3 regions of the Algoriphagus sp. NBT04N3 genome follow, and region 1 is predicted to be linked to each of the others. Evidence: riboswitches for the same ligand, from Rfam matches in the RefSeq annotation. Region 1 holds a riboswitch; each other region holds the start of a gene.
The links. A riboswitch is a leader RNA that binds a small molecule or an ion and turns the genes downstream of it on or off. The one in region 1 is predicted to bind S-adenosylmethionine.
Positions count from the first base shown of each region.

Region 2: another riboswitch for S-adenosylmethionine. It lies ahead of GYM62_RS08305 (homocysteine S-methyltransferase family protein); the one in region 1 lies ahead of GYM62_RS01650 (PLP-dependent aspartate aminotransferase family protein).
Region 3: another riboswitch for S-adenosylmethionine. It lies ahead of GYM62_RS06920 (O-acetylhomoserine aminocarboxypropyltransferase/cysteine synthase family protein); the one in region 1 lies ahead of GYM62_RS01650 (PLP-dependent aspartate aminotransferase family protein).

Region 1 covers NZ_CP048415.1:357,811-364,967, reverse strand. The annotation lists gene GYM62_RS01665 (ribose-phosphate pyrophosphokinase) at 1-809, shown strand, start outside; gene GYM62_RS01660 (50S ribosomal protein L25/general stress protein Ctc) at 834-1,409, shown strand; gene pth (aminoacyl-tRNA hydrolase) at 1,480-2,040, shown strand; SAM riboswitch class I at 2,098-2,203, shown strand; gene GYM62_RS01650 (PLP-dependent aspartate aminotransferase family protein) at 2,293-3,468, shown strand; gene GYM62_RS01645 (CBS domain-containing protein) at 3,507-3,968, opposite strand; gene GYM62_RS01640 (VCBS repeat-containing protein) at 4,076-5,614, opposite strand; gene GYM62_RS01635 (copper homeostasis protein CutC) at 5,611-6,354, opposite strand; gene GYM62_RS01630 (isoaspartyl peptidase/L-asparaginase family protein) at 6,356-7,157, opposite strand, start outside.
Region 2 covers NZ_CP048415.1:1,902,733-1,909,889, reverse strand. The annotation lists gene GYM62_RS08315 (PAS domain S-box protein) at 1-2,958, shown strand, start outside; gene GYM62_RS08310 (hypothetical protein) at 3,028-4,344, shown strand; SAM riboswitch class I at 4,456-4,555, shown strand; gene GYM62_RS08305 (homocysteine S-methyltransferase family protein) at 4,618-5,670, shown strand; gene metH (methionine synthase) at 5,660-7,157, shown strand, end outside.
Region 3 covers NZ_CP048415.1:1,606,787-1,613,943, forward strand. The annotation lists gene truB (tRNA pseudouridine(55) synthase TruB) at 1-223, opposite strand, end outside; gene GYM62_RS06895 (DUF3098 domain-containing protein) at 244-456, opposite strand; gene GYM62_RS06900 (ABC transporter permease) at 458-1,348, opposite strand; gene pdeM (ligase-associated DNA damage response endonuclease PdeM) at 1,406-2,074, opposite strand; gene GYM62_RS06910 (DUF2147 domain-containing protein) at 2,129-2,587, shown strand; gene metX (homoserine O-acetyltransferase) at 2,746-3,798, opposite strand; gene GYM62_RS06920 (O-acetylhomoserine aminocarboxypropyltransferase/cysteine synthase family protein) at 3,806-5,107, opposite strand; SAM riboswitch class I at 5,250-5,363, opposite strand; gene can (carbonate dehydratase) at 5,447-6,100, opposite strand; gene GYM62_RS06930 (SulP family inorganic anion transporter) at 6,097-7,157, opposite strand, start outside.

The sequences.
Region 1 (7,157 bases):
TGTCCCCAAGCTTTAATGAGTCAATTCGAGGTTGTACCGTCTTTGTCATCCAAAGCACCACTCCTCCGAGCGATAATATCCTAGAGCTTTGTTTGATGATAGACGCTGCCAAAAGAGCAAGTGCTTACAAGGTGGTGGCAGTGATCCCTTACTTCGGGTATGCAAGGCAAGACAGAAAAGATAGGCCAAGAGTTTCTATTGCTGCCAAGTTGATTGCAAATATGCTTACCTCGGCTGGAGCTGACAGAATTGTGACTTGCGATCTGCATGCCGGTCAAATTCAGGGATTTTTTGATATACCATTGGATCATTTGAATGGATCAGCTATCTTTGCACCCTATTTGAGCATGCTCAACCTTCCGGATATGATTTTCGCAGCTCCGGATATGGGCGGTGTAGCCAGAGCAAGGGCTTATGCCAAGCATTTTGAAGTAGAAATGGTAGTCTGTGATAAGCACAGAAAAAGAGCCAACGAGATTGCCTCTATGCAGGTAATCGGGGATGTAGAAGGAAAGGATGTGATTTTGGTAGATGATTTGGTTGATACAGCGGGAACGCTTTGTAAGGCCGGAGAAATCATCATGGCAAAAGGAGCTAAATCTGTGAGAGCCATTGTAACACATGGTGTCCTGTCAGGAAAAGCTTATGAAAACATCGAGAATTCTGTTTTGGATGAATTGGTAATCACTGATACCATTCCTTTGAAGCAAAAATCATCCAAAATCAGAGTACTGACAGTAGCAGACCTATTCGCCAAAGCAATTCATGCAGTGACAGGTAATACTTCCATCAGTTCTTTATTTATCTAAGAACCAATTTTAAATAAAATACATATGAAAACGATTGAGATTATAGGGTTTAAAAGAGCAAATCTCGACAATCAAAGTTTGAATGAGATCAGAGAATCAGGTAACGTACCTTGTGTGGTTTACGGACCAGGTATCCCTGAGCAAATTCACTTCTACAGTCCGATTATCCTTTTCCGTGACTTGATTTACACTCCGGAAGTTCACTTGGTAGAGTTAAATATCGAAGGTACTATCGTAAAGGCAGTATTGAAAGATGCTCAATTCCACCCAGTAAGTGATGCATTGCTTCACGTAGACTTCATGGCTTACACTGAAGACAGAGATATCAAATTTGAAATCCCTGTGAAAGTTGTAGGAAGCTCTCCAGGCTTAGCGAAAGGGGGTAAATTGGAAATGAAAACCAGATCTTTGAAAGTAAAAGGTTTGGCAAACAACTTCCCTGATTTCATTGAAGTTGATATTTCCAACTTGGATCTTGGAAAATCATTCAAAGTGAGTGAATTGAAGCCAGAAGGATTTGAAATCCTTACCAGCCCAAATGTTTCTGTAGTTACCATCGGTATCCCAAGAGCATTGAGAGGCAAGAAAGGCGAAGAATAATTCATAGAGCATTTCTTAAAATCCTGCCCCTCAAAGGCAGGATTTTTTATTTTTAAGCCAAATTTGAATCATGAAATATCTAATAGTAGGCTTGGGCAACATAGGCCCTGAATATGAGCTGACTCGACATAATATTGGATTTCTGACAATAGATCGACTGGCGGATCAATACGATGCCAAATGGGAAAGTGGCCGGCTCGCATTTAAGTCCGAATTCAAACACAAAGGACGAACAATCCATCTTATCAAACCCACTACTTACATGAATCTCAGTGGTAAGGCAGTAAACTATTGGATGAAGGAGCTCTCAATTCCCAAAGAAAATATTCTGGTCTTAGTCGATGAGGTAGCGATTCCTTTTGGGAAACTCAGAATGAGAGCCAAAGGAAGTGCTGCAGGTCATAATGGTTTGAAAAATATTGAAGCTTTGACCGGAGGACAGGATTATCCTAGGCTTAGAATGGGTATAGGTGACGATTTCCCGAAAGGACGTCAGGCTGACTATGTGTTAGGCAAATTCAAGCAGGAAGAATTTGATCAACTTCCGGAAATCATGGATAAGGCCATTGACATGGTTTTGGGTTTTTGTACCATTGGAATAGCCCAAACTATGACCCAATACAATGATTGATTTTTTTATTTGGATTTGAATGCCCTACCCTATTTATTTGTAGCACTTCAGGCAACTGATTTATAAAGAAGAGGCGAGAGACTAGGCTCTGAGACCCTCTGGCAACCATCCCGATTAATTCAGGAAAGGTGCCAAATCCTACCCGAAGCGGGAACTATAAATTGGCATTAACTCATCCTTATTCCTTTTTAGTTCGAATCTGACTCGGGTAGATCTATCGGTTTACTGAAAAACCTTAAATCTATTTAGACTATGAGTCAACATTTCGAGACCAATTCCATCAGGATCAACCCTTCCAAGTCCAATCAAAAGGAACATTCCTCTCCTATTTATTTGACTTCCAGCTTTACTTTCGATTCTGCAGAGGAAGCAAGAGCAACATTTGCAGACGAAATTGAGGGCAATATTTACTCCAGATATGCCAACCCTAACTCCTCAGACTTGATTGAAAAAGTCTGCGCTGCTGAAGGCACGGAGGATGGAATAGCAACCGCTTCCGGGATGGCAGCCATGTTTGGAAGTATAGCATCACTTTTACAGCAAGGCGATCATGTGTTAGCTGCCCGATCTCTTTTTGGGTCAACCCACCAGTTATTGACGAGAGTGTTCCCGAAATGGGGAATTACCTCTACCTACGGAGATATCTCGGATTATTTGAATTGGGAAAAGCTTGTACAACCCAATACCAAAATGCTATTCATAGAAACTCCATCCAATCCAGGACTGGAGATTATTGACTTGGAATGGGCTGGAAATTTTGCTAAAGCACATAATCTAATTTTAGTAGTCGACAATTGTTTTGCAACTCCCTATCTCCAACAGCCAGCCAAGTGGGGGGCACATATAGTTACCCATTCAGCTACGAAGTATATAGATGGACAGGGAAGAGTTTTGGGAGGCCTAATACTTGGTACACAGGATTTAATCAAGGAGGTTCAATTTTTCACGCGTCACACTGGACCAGCCATATCTCCTTTCAATGCCTGGATACTATCCAAAAGCATGGAAACATTGGGAGTTAGAATGGATAGACATTGCAGCAATGCGCTAAAAGTTGCTAAATACTTTGAAGGTAATTCCCAACTCAATGCAGTAAAATACCCGTTCTTAAAATCTCATCCTCAATATGATTTGGCAGTAAAGCAAATGAGTCAAGGTGGAGGAATCATCACTTTAGACCTTAAGGGAGGAGGAGAAAGAGCCCAAGGCTTTATCGATGAACTGAAAATGATTTCAGTTACTGCCAATTTGGGAGACAGCAGAAGCATCATCACCCATCCTGCGTCTACCACCCACAGCAAGCTTTCGGAGGAGGAGAGAGAAAGAGTGGGTATAAGCAATGGATTGATTCGCCTTTCTGTTGGATTAGAGCATCACGAAGATATTATTGCTGATGTAGAAAGAGCCTTGGATCTTAGTAGAAAGTAAAAATAAAAAGGTTGTCTCTCGACAACCTTTTTACATATCTACCAGGTTGTATATTTGAGTTTAGGAAAAGCACGAATCACATCTGAAAGACTTATTTGACCTATTAACCTTCCATCCTTCAAAACAGGAAATCTTCTAATTTTTAGTTCTAAAAATTTTCCTGCAGCATCAAATAATGATAAATCAGGAGTTAGGGTAATCACATCTCGGGTCATATACTCACTTACCTTTCCGGGAAACCCAGGGGTATTGGTATATTTTCCTTTGATTATTTCCCGAAGACAGTCCACCTCAGATATAATTCCAACCAGAGCTCCAGACTCATCGACCACAGGCGCTCCGGAAATTTTTTTCTTAGTCAAAACTTCCATTACCTTATCAATGGTGTCATTCGGCCCGAATGTCACAAGATTGGTACTCATATGATCTTTAACCAAAATCTGATCAATAGGAGACTTCTTTGGTTCTACTTCCCTTACTCCTTGAAAACTTTTTACCATAGTCGAAAGAATTTTAGATGAATTAATAAGATACTGAAATTTCATGAAATTTAAAACTCAATATTGAAGAAAAGATATATTATAATTTATTATTCTGTTTAATACACCTAATCCCTAATTTTATTTTTCAACAATAAAATTGGCTTCCATTTTTTATTGGCAGGGGTATATAGATCATCAAAATCAAATGTTCCAGCCAAAATATCCAAATCTCCATCTTGATCAATGTCTCCACTGGATACCACCAAAAGGTTCGCTTTAAAATCAAGTTGAGTTGTGTACGGCTTAAATTTCATTCCTCCATTATTTTGGAAATAAACCAAATCCTGCCTTGGCTCTTGGGCTTTATCTGGAAAAAATGAAATAGCAACAATATCTAAATCTCCATCTTGATCAAAATCGGCAACTTCAACGCCACTTGCTCCATACATGGGATAAAACCATTCTTCCGAGAATCGAAAAGCTCCTTGATTCAAAAAAATTCTTATGCCATGATAATTTTTTAGAATTGGGGAAAGATCGGCATTATCACCATTTACTAAAACTATATCCATTAAACCATCTCTATTCATGTCGACCAGTTTAAAGTCACTGCTTCCAAAAGCCGGCTGAAATCTTAAGATCTCTTTTTCTTGAAAGTTGGCCCTTCCATCATTTTCCCATAAATAAATCCCCTCTTGCGCTTGAGTCATTAATCCAATAATATCTAAGTCACCATCTTTATCGTAATCTAATATATAAGTTTTTCTAGCTCCAGGTAGAGCCTTTAATATTAATTCTCTTTGACCATCTCCTTCAGATATATAGGCACTCAATTTCCCTAAATGATCTCCAAACTGAGCAATTACTTGGTCTTCTATGCCATCTGCATTTAGATCACCAACACTTATATGAACAGGCCTGATCAACTGTTGATGAAGATCTTCCGAGATCCAGTTTTGTCTAGATTTCTTGAATTTCTTGAAGCTACCAAGTGTATCATTAGCAGGATCCATTAATCCCATTGATAGAAGCTTAAAACTCTCATTGTCCTGGAGAACAATGGAAACTGGAGCAATAGGGGTATCTATTGAGTCAAGAATAAAAGGTTCTTTGCTCATGTCCAATCTAAAAATTTTTCTAAACCTATGTCCTATCCAAACATCTCCGGAAGGTGCTACCTCTATCATTGTCGCTAAATTGGAAAATTTGAATTCAAAATCAGGAAATGATTCTTCAAATCCAGGTAGCCCTTTCTGAGGTATTTCCTTTTTTGGCTGTGGCAATGGTGATGTTGGAGACTCTTCTAAATAGTATTTCTTCAACTTCTCCCAATCCTTTTCTTTAATCAAGGGGATTTTAGAATAAATCCCCTCAGGGATCCCTCTATCCTCCGGAAGTGAAACACCAAAATCTTCCTCCAAATAGAGTCCCAACCTATGTCTCATATCCGGTAGCACGCTTTTCTCCCAGGTAGCTTTGTCTAAAATTTCGGGCTCTGGCTTAAGATGACAATTGCCACAATAAACCTCGGCTAGCTGTTTTCCATCCAACTTTAAGTCCATCTGTGAAAGCTGATAGAGGCTGGGAATAGGCTGCTTTCTTTCAGATATGGGATTACAGGAAAAAATGAAACAAATAGAAAGGAGATAAAGAATAAACCTCATGATTCAAACGCTTTCAAGAAACCTTGCACCTGATTGGCATCGACCCCTAGTTGTTCAAATAAACCATTTTCTTCAGAAGAGAATTTAACTGAATGATCTGTAAACTGATTCTTGGAAGGAATTTTGGTTTTACAAGAAGCGTGAATCTCTCTAAAATTCGAGAAACTTCTTAATTGAGCAACATGCTCAGGCTTTGAACCCCCACCTGGCATTATGATAATTCGGTCCCCGGCTTTTTCCAGCATTTTCTCAATCATGGGTAACCCTTCTGACACTGAATTTTTAGCACCCGAAGTCAAGACTCGAGAAAAACCTAACTCAATGACTGCATCTAAACCGGATAAGGGGTCTCTACTAATATCTATTGCCCGGTGAAATGTGCAGGGTTTTCCTGAGGCCTGATCTAGTAAGATTTCACAGCAACGATCATCTATTTCGCCATTCGCGGTCAAAGCCCCAAAGACAAATCCATCAGCTCCCAAATCATTCATCATTGCCATATCCCTTTGCATCACTTCAATTTCCTTAGGGCTATAACAAAAATCTCCTCCTCTAGGCCTGATCATCACGAAAATAGGAATCTTGATCTGCTCTTTAAGAAATTGCAACATCCCGGGTGAGGGTGTTTCTCCCCCTTCCAGAAAACTAGCACACAATTCAATTCTATCCACTCCAAATTGAGCTGCATCTATCGCAGATTGAACATTAAAAACAGGGGCTTCTAGAAGATATTTTGACATTCTAAAAATGGCTTTTAGAATCAATAAGGATATTTCCTTTCAGCGTTCCTTGAGCAAAGTTAAATCCAGGATGCACAGCATAAGCTCCAATATGTCCTTCTTTATTTATTGCCAAAAATCCAGCTTGAATATCTTTAATGTCTTGTTGATTTTTTGCAATCAACCTCTTTACCGCTTCTTCACAAGCTTCCTGAGGTGTTCTTCCCTGCCTCATCAATTCGACAATTAAAAAACTTCCACAAATACGGATGATAGATTCACCTAGACCTGTGGCAGTAGCAGCCCCTACTTCATTATCCACATAGAGCCCTGCCCCAATGATCGGACTGTCCCCTACTCTTCCATGCATTTTGTAAGCAAGGCCACTTGTAGTACAGCTTCCTGCTAGATTTCCCGACGCATCCATCCCGATCATTCCAATAGTGTCATGATTTTCTATATTGATGACAGGCTTGTATTGACTCGTCTTTTTCCATTCATCGTAAGCTTTTTGAGCTTTAGGACTGAGCTTTTCTTCCTCCATAGGGAATCCTTCTTGAATGGCAAATTGCCTAGCCCCTTCTCCTGCCAGCATTACGTGAGGCGTTTTTTCCATCACCGCTCTTGCCAAACTGATAGGATGCTTGACCTGCCTGACGAATGCCACTGAACCACAAGACCCATCCCCTTTCATAATAGATGCATCAAGCGTGGTAATTCCTTCCCTATCAGGTAAGCCCTGCAGTCCTACCGATAAATTATTGAGATCCAATTCAGTATCTTTCACCCCCGCTTCTACAGCATCTACGATATCCCCCGTTTCT
Region 2 (7,157 bases), 1.5 Mb from region 1:
ATCTCAGGTGGTTTAGCAAGAATTTTTGACTTGGGGATTCAGCCTGTAACAGCTGAATTTTCTTCTTTGATTCTTCGGATTGATAAGAGCTACAGAGAGGGTTTTGTCAAAAATCTGAAAAGAAGTATTCAGGAAAAAAGTCATGCCTCGGGAGAGTTTACTATTCGCAATGAGGATGGTAAACCGGTTTACATTTCCTATGAAATAGAAACCAAACAGGACTTTTTTACCCAGGGAATTGAAGTAAACGGATTTTGTACCGATATCACGCACAAACGGGCAAGTGAGGAGTATCTAAGGCTTCAATCTCAGATTCTAGCCCAGGTTAATGATCCCATTTTGGTCACTAATCTCGAATATCAGATCATATATCTGAATAAAGCTGCTGTGGAATTATGTGGTATGGTGAAGGAGAATGCCTATAATAAACACATAGATTCTGTCATCAAATTTAATTTTCCAGATGGTAGCAGATTTGAAAAAATCGGCAGGAAACTGGAAATAGGGGATGTAAAGAAACAAGAGTTATTTATAGAAACAGGGGTTCAGCCTAAGGCTCCTTTTGAAATTTCTATGCAGGCAATCCATGCAGATGGAAAGGAGAAAATAGGCTACTCTTTGATCCTCCGGGACCTTTCTGAGAAATACGAAAATGAACGCTTGGCTATGAGAGCCAGCATGATTGTAGAGAATAGTCCAGCTGTATTATTTCAGGTGGATCCTAATGATGACTACAGAATCTATTACATCTCGGAAAATATCAACCAATTTGGCTATCAGTCTAAGGAATTGATGGAAAATAGGGTTCCATTCTTGAATATTGTACATCCTGATGACGCCAAAATCATCAAAAAGATCAATAGCAAATCAAGGGGTAAGTCAGGAGTAGTTTCCTTTTCTGGGGAATATAGGATCAAAAAAACTGATGGGACATTTATCTGGGTTGAGGATAAAACGTCAGACGTGAGAAACGAAGTGGGCGATATTATTCTACATCAGGGTCTATTTCAGGATATTACCGAAAGAAAGAATTTTGAAGAGTTCAAAGAAGAAAAAGAAAAACAATATCGAGTCTTGGCTTCCAATATTCCCGGAACGAATATTTTCCTATTGGATAAAAGCCGAAAATACATTTTGGCAGAAGGAACCAACTTTGAAAACTGGGGGCTGAGTCCATCAGATTTTGAAGGGAATTACCTAACTGATATCGCACTGACTGATTCTAAGGAGGTATCCAAATTACTGGATAGAGTTTATGAAAAACGTGAGATCGTCGAGACTGAATTCTTTTTAAGAGGAAGAAGATATCACAGAGTGATCAGGCCTATATTAGAATATGGCAAAGTGGAATATGCACTAAGTATCGTTAGGGATATCACAGAAGAGCATAAAGCCAAAGAAGATTTAAGACAGTCAGAGGAAAAATATAGAACCTTGGTAGAAGAGTCAACTGAGATCATATTTTCCTTATCGGAGTCATTTATTGTGGATTATATCTCACCCAACGTCAAGCAATTTATGGGCTATGAGATGGATGAGGTTATCGGAAAAAGCGTATTTGAATTTTTGGACCCGGAAGATCTGGATGTTTTCCAGGTACTTTTGGAAGAGACCAAGGATTTCTTCTCCCAAAACCAATTTTTGGAGTTCAAATTGCGCCATAAAAATGGAGAATACCGAGTGTTCAATTCCAATGGAAAAGTTATTCTGGATAAAGATGGAAAGAGACTTTACACAGGTATTGCGAGGGACATATCCAAACTTAAAGAGGCTCAGGGAGAATTGCTCAAAGCTAAAGAAAAAGCGGAGCAGGCGTCTTTGATAAAATCCCAGTTTCTTTCTGTGATGAGCCATGAAATCCGGACACCAATGAACGCAGTCATTGGTTTGGCTCATTTTCTTTTGGAGGATGATCCTAAACCTGATCAGTTAGAAAACCTTAAAACACTACAGTTTTCTGCTGAAAGCCTGATGGCCCTGATCAATGATATTTTGGATTACAATAAGATTGATTCAGGGAAAATAGAGTTGGAGGAGATGCCTTTTGATTTAAAGAATTTCATTCAGCGAATTGTGCATTCTCATAGTTTTCAGGCTACAGAAAAATCTCTGTATGTGATTTCCGAAATTGATGAAGCACTTCCTAAAAGTATCTTAGCAGACTCTGTTCGATTGGGTCAAATCGTCAATAATTTGGTTTCCAATTCGATTAAATTCACCGAAAAAGGCGGTGTAAAAATAATTCTCAAATCCGAGGGAATCGATAGAGAAGGAAAAGCCATAGTCAAATTTAGATTTGAGGATACTGGAATTGGAATTCCAGAAGAAAAGGTCTCCACTATTTTCGAAGCATTTACACAGGCCTCTTCAGAGACTACTAGAAAGTATGGAGGCACAGGCTTGGGATTGGCTATTGTAAAACGCCTGGTGGAATTATATCAAGGGGATATTACCTATTCTCCAAATCTAGGTGGTGGAAGTGTCTTTGAATTTGTGATTCACTTGAAGCCTTTTGAAGAGAGGGCGAACAATGGTTCAGCTGAGGATAAGCCTCAAATCAAATCTCTGATGGGGGCTTCTATACTAGTTGCGGAAGACAACATGGTCAACCAGATTTTGATCCAGAAATTTTTGAAAAAATGGAATACCGGAAATGTGGTTGTGGCTTCTGATGGGCAAGAGGCTCTGGAATTTTTTGAGAAGGAACATTTTGATTTAATTCTATTGGATTTGCAAATGCCAATTTATGACGGCTTTACAGTTGCCAAGAAAATCAGGTCTATGGCAGATCTGGTAAAAAGTAAAGTTCCTATGCTTGCATTGACCGCTACCTCTTTACATGAAGTAAAAGAACAGTTAATGGAAGTAGGTGTAAACGACTATGTGGCCAAACCATTTACTCCGGAAAATCTCTACGAGAAATTGTTGAAATTTCTTCGTCCCAAAGAAAGGGTCTAAGACATCTTTAGCATTAATTTTGCCTAAAGGCTGTGGGTTATTTATTTACAGCCGAAATTTTCCTTACTCATGTCCCTTTTTTTTAGAATAAGCATTGCAATAGTTTTCTTCTTTGGTTCTGGCTATGCTTTTTCTCAGCAACTTCTATCCAAGCGAACCACACTGTATACCGTGGTAGGTACCAGTGGAGCCAAATTGAATCAATTTGACCAAATGCTGGAAGATAGAGGTTTAACAGGCTTGAGAAATAGATATAGAACCTTAGGATTAGGCTATCAAAGCAGAATAAATGATTTCGTGATTGGGCTTGAGCTTTATCACAATCGTGGTGCAAACAGTGATTTGGATGGCTTTAAATTGGGGTACCGGACTTCCAGAGTTTTACTCAATGTGGGATATGCTTTTACCGAGGAATCCAAATTTCAGCTAATACACTACATGTCTTTGGGTATGGGTTATTTGAATTTTCAAATGCTTCCATCCGAAAGGCCTTCCAGTTTGGAAGAGTTTCTGGCTGACCCAAAGCAGGGATTTATTATTCGTGAAAATGATATCCAAAAAGGATCAAAATACTATGGGAACTTTTTAACAGAAATAGGCTTCCATATGACCTACGACTTTGATCTTCCCGGCAGGAGAGAAGCACTTTCCATCATTGCGAAAGCAGGATACGCATTTAGCCCATTTGAAGGAAAATGGGAGCTAAATGGGATGTCTTTCGATAATGCTCAAAGTGGTGCATTTCTTAGACTAGGAGCAGGTATTTCCATTCCAGATAGAAACTTCTTTTATAAAGATGCCTCAATTGGGCTTCACCTGATTTCTGGGGTTCATTTCACAAGTCCAGATACTTTTAATGAGGTTTTGGAAGAAGCTGGCTATGATCCCTTAGATGGCAGGCCTTCCAATTTGGGGATTAAGATTAAAGGTGAATCCGAACGCATGCTTTATGGAGTAGACGTTTATAACTTAGCCATGAATGGTAGTGCAAGCGAGACACAATCTCATTCTCTCAACAGTTTGAGAGTGTATGGAAATTTGGGATATAAAGTTATTCAATACAAAAATTTTGGATTTGGAGCTTTGGCCGGATTGGGCTTTGGAAATATACGATACACCTTAGCGCAGAGAAATAAGCCGGACTTTCCAGAATTATTTGAGCGGAGAAAGTTTGACGGGTATTTGAGAAATTCTGGTTTGATGGGTAAACCCGAAGTGTTTTTAGAGTATGGAATTCCAATGACCAAAAGGAAGTTGGTTGACCTTGTGTTTACCGCATCTGCCGGATATGAACTTGCATTGGCAAATTATAGACTAGGTGAGTTGGATATGGCTTCTTACATGTCAGCCCCTTATTTGACTTTTGGAATAGGGGTAAGACCTTAAATTTTAGAGTAATCGCATTTTCACTTGCCGAATCTTAAAAAAAGAGGGCGAAAAGTTTTAAAAATCCAACGATAGCGGTGTTTTATTGCCAAATAGCTAGTACATTTGAGTTGCTTATCGAGAAAGACCGAGGGAAGGGCCCTACGACGTCTTAGCAACCTGTAATCAAGGTGCTAACTCCCGTTCCGGAAATGCCGGAAAAAGATGAGCGGAAAAGTATTTTTACTTTGCTCCGTGGTTTTGCTCGATTAGCTTTTTAAACTTAATAGAATGATGCAAAATAGAACGGAAACCCTGCTTCAGGCAATTCAAGATAGGATCTTAATCCTTGATGGAGCTATGGGTACCATGATTCAAAGATACCAGTTAACAGAAGAGGATTTCCGCACCGAAAGTCTCAAAAACCACCCAAAATCTCTAAAGGGAAATAATGATTTACTTTCTCTTAGTAGACCAGATATTATCAAGGCAATTCATGCTGAATATCTTGGGGTTGGAGCGGATATCATTGAGACCAATACTTTCTCAGGCACCAGTATAGCTCAGGCTGATTATGATTTATCCCATTTAGCATATGAGATCAATTTTCAATCTGCAAAATTAGCCAGAGAAGTTGCTGAAGAATTTACTTCTCAAAATCCTCAAAAACCAAGATTTGTAGCAGGAGCCATGGGCCCCACCAATAGAACCGCATCCATTTCTCCGGACGTGAATGATCCGGGATATAGGGCAATAAATTTTGATCAACTGGCGGAAGCTTATGCCGAGCAAGTGAGAGGATTACTGGACGGAGGTTCAGATATTTTATTAGTGGAAACAATATTCGATACTTTGAATGCAAAAGCAGCGCTGTATGCAATTCAAGAGGTGTTTGAAGAAAGAAATATACCATTAGACCCGCTTGAGGGAGGTATTCCTATCATGATCTCTGGAACTATCACCGATGCCTCAGGAAGAACTCTTTCAGGGCAAACTACAGAGGCTTTTCTGATTTCCGTATCGCATGTTCCTCTACTTTCAGTAGGATTAAACTGCGCTTTAGGTGCCAAAGAGTTAAGACCTTATTTGAAAGTTTTGGCAAACAAAGCCCCATTTTTTGTATCAGCCTATCCCAATGCGGGCTTGCCTAATGAATTTGGTGCGTATGATCAAAATGCACAGGAGATGGCCGCACAAGTCAAAGAGTTTTTGCAGGAAGGCATGTTGAATATTTTGGGAGGTTGCTGCGGAACCACCCCAGACCATATCCGGGAATTGGCAAAACTAGCGGATGGTTTTGAGCCAAGAAAAATCGGAAAAAAGGAATTAGCGGAAAATGAAGATTGAGGAGCAGGCAATGAATGACTATTTGAAATTATCAGGCCTTGAGCCTTTAGTATTTACACCCAACCTGAATTTTGTCAACATTGGAGAAAGAACCAATGTGACAGGCTCCAAGAAATTTGCCCGTTTGATTTTGAATGGGAATTATGATGAGGCCTTGGAGGTAGCATTAGATCAGGTACGTGGAGGAGCTCAGGTTCTGGACGTTTGTATGGATGAAGGAATGCTGGATGGAGAAGCGGCAATGGTTAAGTTTTTGAACCTAATCGCTTCAGAACCCGAAATCAGCCGAATTCCTATAATGATTGACAGTTCCAAGTGGAGTATCATTTTGGCTGGTTTGAAGTGCGTTCAGGGCAAAGGAATTGTAAATTCGATATCTCTCAAAAACGGGGAGGAAGAATTCATCCATCAAGCCAAAACCATCAAGAAATTTGGAGCCGCGGTAGTAGTAATGGCATTCGACGAAAAAGGTCAGGCGGATACCTATGAGAGGAGAATTCAGATTTGTGAGCGGAGTTATAGGATTTTGGTGGATAGGGTACGATTTAATCCTCAGGACATCATTTTTGATCCCAATATATTCCCGGTTGCAACAGGGATGGAAGAGCATAGAAAGAATGCATTAGACTTCTTCCTTGCTACCAAATGGATCAAAGAAAATCTGCCCGGAGCAAAAGTAAGTGGCGGGGTTAGTAATGTATCTTTTTCATTTAGAGGAAATGACCGAGTGAGAGAAGCTATGCATGCAGCTTTTCTTTATCATGCGATTCATCATGGAATGGATATGGGTATCGTCAACCCTACCATGCTGGAAGTCTATGATGATATTCCTAAAGACTTATTGGAGCGGGTTGAGGATGTCTTTTTTGATAGAAAAGAAGATGCTACCGAAAGGCTCTTGGAGTTTGCAGACACTGTCAAATCTTCTGGCAAAAAAGAGGTAGTGAATGAAGCTTGGCGTTCTGATCCTGTGGCAAAGCGAATTGAGCATGCCTTGGTAAAAGGTATTCTCGATTTTATTATTGAAGATACGGAGGAAGCCAGACAGCTACTTCAAAACCCATTGAAAGTCATTGAAGGCCCATTAATGGACGGGATGAATGTGGTTGGAGATCTTTTTGGGGAAGGCAAGATGTTTTTGCCCCAGGTGGTGAAGTCTGCCAGAGTGATGAAAAAGGCTGTAGCCTATCTTGAGCCATTCATGCCACTGCCGGAAGAAGGTCAAGAGGACAGTTCCCTGAAGAAAATTTTGCTGGCAACAGTTAAAGGGGATGTGCATGATATCGGTAAAAATATCGTAGGAGTCGTGTTGGCTTGTAATAGCTATCAAATCATTGATTTGGGAGTGATGGTAGATGCCCAAAAGATAATTGATGAAGCGATTAAAAATAAAGTTGATATTATAGGATTGAGTGGATTGATTACTCCTTCTTTGGATGAAATGGTCAATGTGGCATCAGAAATGGAGCGCCAGGGATTGAAAATTC
Region 3 (7,157 bases), 1.2 Mb from region 1:
AGGTGCCTTCGTATTCCTTTTCTTGCCCCATGAAGCCTTCTATTTGCTTAGTCATTTTCCCAGCACAAACAATCAATAAGCCTGTAGCTAGAGGGTCTAATGTTCCGGCATGTCCCACTTTCTTAATTTTCAGTGCATTTCGCACTTTTTTCACCACATCAAAGGAGGTCCATTCGAGCGGCTTATTGATTAAGAAAACTTCGCCGTAGGGTACTTCTTGCATAAGTTATACTGAATATAAATTCAGCTGTTTTTCTCGGTTTTGGCCAAAATGGCATAAAATTGAAAAATAAAACCAGCTAAGGTAATGATTGGTCCAACGGTTAAACCTAGAACACCATTACCATGAGGCTCTGGATCCAAACCGATTAAAATAAAACCCAAAGCGATCATCCCGATCCCAATGAACATCAGTTTGTAATTCTTTTTCGAAAAAGGAAAAGATGCTTTGCTCATATCAATATAATTCGTCTAAAGTCATATTTAAATACTTATTTACTGCCCGCAAGGTACTTAATACAGAAAGAATTCCGCCTACTACTATCAATATTCCAAATAGGATCAACATCAATTCCTGATTTTGTAGTAAGGCAAACCCCTCAATGGCTGATTTAGCATAGGTGATTAAGGCAAAAAGGATCAAGGAGGCAAAAGCACCTGCAAGCATTCCAAATATCCATGATCTTAGTAGGAATGGTTTTCTAATAAACCCTCTAGTAGCTCCTACCAACTGCATAGATCGAATCAAAAATCGCTGTGAGAAAAGTGCCAACCTGATTGTATTATTAATCAACATGATCACAGTGATCACCAAGATCAAGATAAAAGCTCCCATCACGATGCTAACTTTCAAGAGGTTTTTATTGATAGAATCCACCAAATCAGTCATATAGGAAACTTCGAAGACACCTGAAACGCCCTCTAACTCTTTACTGATTTCATTGATTTGTTCGCTCGTCTGAAACTCCTCGGCAATGGAAAGCACAAAACTATCTCTCAATGGATTATCCTCGAGAAATTTGGTAAAATCTTCACCGGTACTTTCAATAAAAGCTGCTGCCGCCTCTTCATCAGAAATAAATCTCAAACCAAGTGTATCTGCCTTTCTCAAAATAAAAGGCCTGCTGGACAGATTTTTTCGAATAGCTGAAATTTCATCATCATTCAGATTTTTATCCAAAAAGACCTGAATCTCCACATTTTCGCGGATCATGCTGGAAAGAGATTTGGCTTGGATGAGGATCGCGCCAAATAAACCAACTATAAATAAGGAAAGGGTAGTGCTAAAAAGTACACTTCCAAATTTGAAATGCCCTAAGGTTTTTTTCTTTCTTGGATAATTTGCCATGGAGTTTTTATAATTCACATCAAAGCTAACCATCCCCAAGGATTTTGCCAATTTGTTTTAAGAAAGCAATGGAATCACTTTTTCTGAGGTAATTCCATAAACTTTAGCTTCTTTTCCCGGCTTGATCAAAGCCAATCCTGTGAAGCTTCCAAAAGCAGGCAAAATCAACTGATTGTTTTCCAAATAAAAGCAGGACAATCTGAGGGATTGCCTCCCCATTCCTCGGAGCCTAATCCCGGGATGAATATGCCCACAAAGATTCAAATATCCTTCGGAAAAATCCTCTAAAGGTTCATGACTTAAAATTAAATTTTCTAAAAATACAGGTTGTTTGTGAATGGCTATGGGACAATTTTTATAAAAAGATGGGGGAAGAATATCATGATTCCCCTGAACCAAATGAAAGTTAATGGCTGGATAAGTTTCCAAAAAGTCCATTAATATGTCCCATTGGCCATTCCAGTCGCTGTGAAATAGATCCCCCAAAAAATAAACAGAAGAGGGAGAGAACTCATCAAATAGAAGACTTAGAGTTTCTAAATCAACCTTGTGTATTGGCTCAGGAATAGGAATACCTGACTTTCTGAAATGAGCGGCTTTTCCAAAATGTACGTCAGAAATAAAAAAAGTTCTTGTATTTTGATGGTATACAACCTTTTCTTTCATCAAAAATAATGTTGTACCATTATGATCTAATCTTACCTGTCTCAAATCCTTTTCTCCCATTTTCAATTAACAGTTCAAATCTAAATCGATTAAAATTTTAAAAACAGAGTTTTTATGAAATCACGACAATTAGCTTCTTTATTATTCACTTTTTTTTTAATTGCTTCCTTTTCTTCATTCGGACAAAGTAGAGATGAAATCCTGGGCACTTGGTATAATACTGAGAAAACAGCCAAAGTAGATATCATGGAAAAAGATGGTTCATTTTTAGGAAAAATATCTTGGCTAAAAGAGCCTATAAAAAATGGTCAGCCTGCAAAGGATGTGGAAAATGATGATAAAAAACTCCAGCAAAGGCCTTTGATGGGCTTAACAATCTTGGAAGGTTTATCTTACGAGGACGGAATTTGGAAGGGAGGAAAGATTTATGACCCAAAATCAGGGAATACCTATTCTTGCGAAATCAGGATGAAATCAAAAGATGTTTTAGAGGTGAAAGGATACATGGGCTTTTCTTGGATTGATAGAACCGTGGAGTGGACTAGACTAAAAGAATTAAATCAAAAGAAGTAGAGTCGAGGATCCCTCGACTCCTCGTTCAATATAAAGTCGCAATTTCTGTCAGGTTGAGCGGAATCGAAGCCCTACTTAGCAATATTCCTGAGAATTATCCTTTGGTCTAGCTATCAATGACAGATTCTGATTCCTGTCAGGCTGAGCGGAGTCGAAGCCTAATTTTTCTCCAAGTAGAAAGACTGAAGCAAATAACTCAATTGATCAAACTCAATCAAAAAAGCATCATGGCCGGCTGTTGATTGAATTTCCTTATAGGTCCCGCGTTTAACATGTTTGGAGATAAACTGGGATTCTTCCGGTAAAAACAGCAAATCACTATTTACCCCAACAGTCAAAACCCTTGCTTCGATTTTTTGCAAAGCGGATTCCAAACCTCCTCTGCCTCTCCCCAAGTCTTGACTATCCATACTCTTGGAAAGAACCCAATAGGACAAAGCGTTAAATCTTTTAGCTAGTTTTTGACCTTGATAGCGGAGGTAAGAAGAGGCTTTAAAGTGATCTAGTCTGTGATCATTATCCAATTGCTTTTTCTGCAAATCAGAGGGATGCCTATAACTCAGCATTGCAATCGCACGAGCCGTTTCCAGACCTTTGAGACCTGCAAATTCACTTTTTTCTCCCCAGGTACAGTCTGATTCTATAGCCATTCTTTGAGTTTCATTAAATCCGATCACCCAAGGAGAAGATTTGGCTGTAGAAGCCAAAACTACTAAGTTTTCAAGCTTATTTCCTAAAGAATAAGCCCATTCCAAAGCTACCTGTCCTCCCAAGGAACCACCGATTAAGGTGTGAATTTTTTCAAGCTTGAGATGACTTCTAAGCCTTTCCAGAGAATTAGCTAAATCTCTTGGAGTAATGTGAGGAAACTCATAATAATAGGGTTCTCTGCTTTGTGGGTTGATGCTTAAGGGATTGGTTGAACCGTAATTTGAACCCAATAAGTTGGCGCAGATTATGAAATGGTCTGAAGGATCAAAGAATTTATCTTCCCCGATAAGCCCACTCCACCAATCAGTCACATTGGAGTCTCCTGTTAATGCATGAACCACCCAGACTACATTAGATTTGTCTGAATTCAAATTGCCGTAGGTTGTGTAAGCAAGCTCAAACTCCGAAAGATATTCCCCTGACTCTAAAGCCAGGGGTTTGGTAGACTGAAATAATTCCAAAGACATGGTAATCGATGCGTATTGACTAGTAAGGTTCATTTTTTAATTAAATCGAATCAAAGGCTTGTTGAAGGTCCGACTTGATATCTTCGATGTGCTCTATTCCCAATGAGATTCTCAACAGGGTAGGAGTAACTCCCGCAGCTTTTTGTTCCTCCTCAGAAAGTTGCTGATGCGTAGTGGCTGAAGGTTGGATTATTAAGGTCTTTGCATCACCTACATTCGCTAGGTGAGAGATCAATTTCAGAGAATTGATTACAGCAGATGTCTGCTCTTTATTTCCTTTAATTTCAAAGCTCAAAACACCTCCATAGCCATTTTTCAGATATTTCTTTGCTAGCTGATGATAGGGAGAAGATTCAAGACCGGGGTAATTTACTTTCTGAACTTTTGGGTGAGATTCAAGCCATTTTGCCAATGCTAGAGCATTATCTACAGTTCTTTGTACTCTCAGGGAAAGTGTCTCCAAACCTTGTAATAACAAGAATGAATTAAATGGGCTTAATGCCGGTCCGAAATCCCGGAGGCCTTCTACTCTTGCCCTAATGGCAAATGCTATATTGGGAAGTCCCAGTGGATTATTTTCTCCAAATACTTCCCAGAAATTCAATCCATGATAACCTTCTGATGGCTCGGAGAATTGAGGAAACTTGCCATTCCCCCAGTTATAGTTGCCAGCATCCACAATGATTCCTCCAATGGAGGTTCCATGCCCACCAATCCATTTGGTAGCAGAGGAAGTAACCACATTGGCGCCGTGAGCAATTGGATTAAATAAATAACCTCCAGCTCCGAAAGTATTATCTACTATTAGAGGGATATCATGTTTTTTGGCAACTGCCGCGATTGCATCAAAATCAGGAATATTAAATTCAGGATTACCAATTGTTTCCAAGTAAATTGCCTTGGTCTTTTGATCTATTAGTTTTTCAAAAGCCTCAGGGTTATCTCCTTTTGCAAATCTTGCTTCTATCCCAATTCTTTTGAAAGCAACTTTAAATTGATTGTAAGTTCCACCATATAAGAAAGAAGTCGAAACGAAGTTTTCACCTGCCTGCAGAATATTATTCAATGCAAGAAATTGTGCTGCCTGGCCTGATGCAGTAGCTACAGCTGCAACACCACCTTCCAGAGCTGCCAATCTTTTTTCAAAAACATCGGTGGTAGGATTCATAATCCTGGTGTAGATGTTTCCAAATTCTTTCAACCCAAATAGATTGGCTCCATGCTCTGCGGAATTGAAGGTGTATGAGGTGGTTTGATAAATAGGGACGGCCCTTGCATTCGTTGAAGGGTCAGGTTCTTGTCCAGCATGAAGCTGAAGGGTCTCAAATCTGTAAGTAGACATAAGTAATAGGGTTTAAAGGGTTTTAAATAAAAACTGTAATCCAGGATTAGGCAAAGCAGAATCCTTAAAGCATAAATGCTCTGAAAGAAAAAAGGGAAGTAACCTGAAGTAGGGGGGAATATCCTTTAATCATATTGCAGAGAATTTATAGTTCCAATTGAGACCTTCTCAATCGGCAGGAATTGGCACCTTTCCGACGTTACGGAAGGTTGCCAGAGGGTCATAGAGCCTGTCTCTTACCTCTTCTTTATAAATCCTAGCACCTTAAAAAGTGAAAGGATGATGCAAATAAAAATGAAGAATCTCAGAATTCAAAGAGATTCCTCAATTCGAATCAAATTAATGTAAGTGTTTCAATTGATCTTGATTGTAACGGAAAATAGGATTAATGTTTTCAAAATCAGGTTTAATATTGATTAACTCCTTCACCAATCCATCCTTTAACCCATAGGCCCAACCATGAATCTCAGGTGCCTTCCTTTCCATCCATGCTCTTTGTACGATGGAGGTTTTAATCAAATCTTGGCATTGTTCGATTACATTGTATTCAACCAACTTATTTACTTTTTCACTATGGTCCTCAATGGAATCAAGTTCTTCTTGATTATTGAAATAGACTTCCTTTATATTTCTCAACCACTTATTGATCAATCCAAGGTGAAAATTTGAAATTGCCGCTTCCACACCTCCGCATCCATAATGTCCGCATACAATGATGTGTTCCACCTGAAGGACCTCAACGGCATATTGAAGAACTGAAAGCAAATTTAGATCAGTGTGCACTACCATATTGGCAATATTTCTATGCACGAAAATTTCTCCAGGGTCTGTTCCCGTGATTTCATTGGCAGGAACTCGGCTGTCAGAGCATCCAATCCATAGGAACTTGGGCCTTTGCTGAGTAGCATTTCTTGAAAAGTATTCATGATCCAACTCTGTCTTTTCTTCGGACCAAGCTTTATTTTGTAATAAGAGTTTCTCGTACTGGTTCATGATTCTTTCAATTTATAATTAAATCCTTCAATGGTAATGGTGATATTTTTATCAGTAGAAGTCTCAATGAAATCATTTAAAACCTCCTGTATATCATGATCTATAAATCTGGCCCTTGTAGCATTTAAGACGACATCACTTCCATTTGGAATTTCAGCCAAATGCCTCATCAAAGGGGCTTTATTCAGAAATGAAACGTCCTTTTGCAGCTTAACCAAATACATTCCATCCAATTCAGTCACTGAAACTGACTTTTGATAATTGGTTCGAATAACGAAAAAGATTCCAAATATCATCCCAATCCCGATGCCTATTAGCAAATCGGTAAAGAGGATGGCACTGATGGTGACCATAAATGGAATAAACTGATTCATGCCTTTTTCATACTCGTGAACAAAGACTGATGGCTTTGCCAGTTTATATCCAACAAAGAAAAGTACAGCAGCCAAACAGCTTAAGGGTATCAAATTAAGTAATTCGGCGATACCAATGACTAATACTAGCAAAAGTATCCCATGGCAAATGGCAGAAAGCTTTGTTTTAGCCCCTGAGGTAATATTGGCAGTAGTACGTACAATCACAGCTGTCACAGGAAGACCACCTATTAATCCTGAAAGGGTATTACCTGCACCTTGTGCAACAAGCTCTCGGGAAGAAGGGGAAAGCCTTTTTTGTGGGTCCATTTTATCACCTGCCTCCAAGCTTAAAAGAGTTTCTATACTAGCGATCACAGCTACTGTTACTGCTATAAGCCAGAAATCAAGTGAGCCTATCATTCCAAAATCAGGAAAGGTGACCAAACTACTCAAATCTGAAAGTTGATCTACATCCGGTATAGATACTAAGTGCTCTTCATCTAATTTCCATGATGGCCTAATTATTCCATATAACTGATTGATTAAAATCCCTGCTATTACAGCCCACAAGGCTCCAGGTACTAAACCGAAAATTTTATGGTTTTTGATCTTAGGCTTCTCAAAAAAGATAATTAGTCCCAAAGCAACTAGAACAATTGGAATCGCTCCGGGACTGAAATATTGTATGGCATACCAGATTT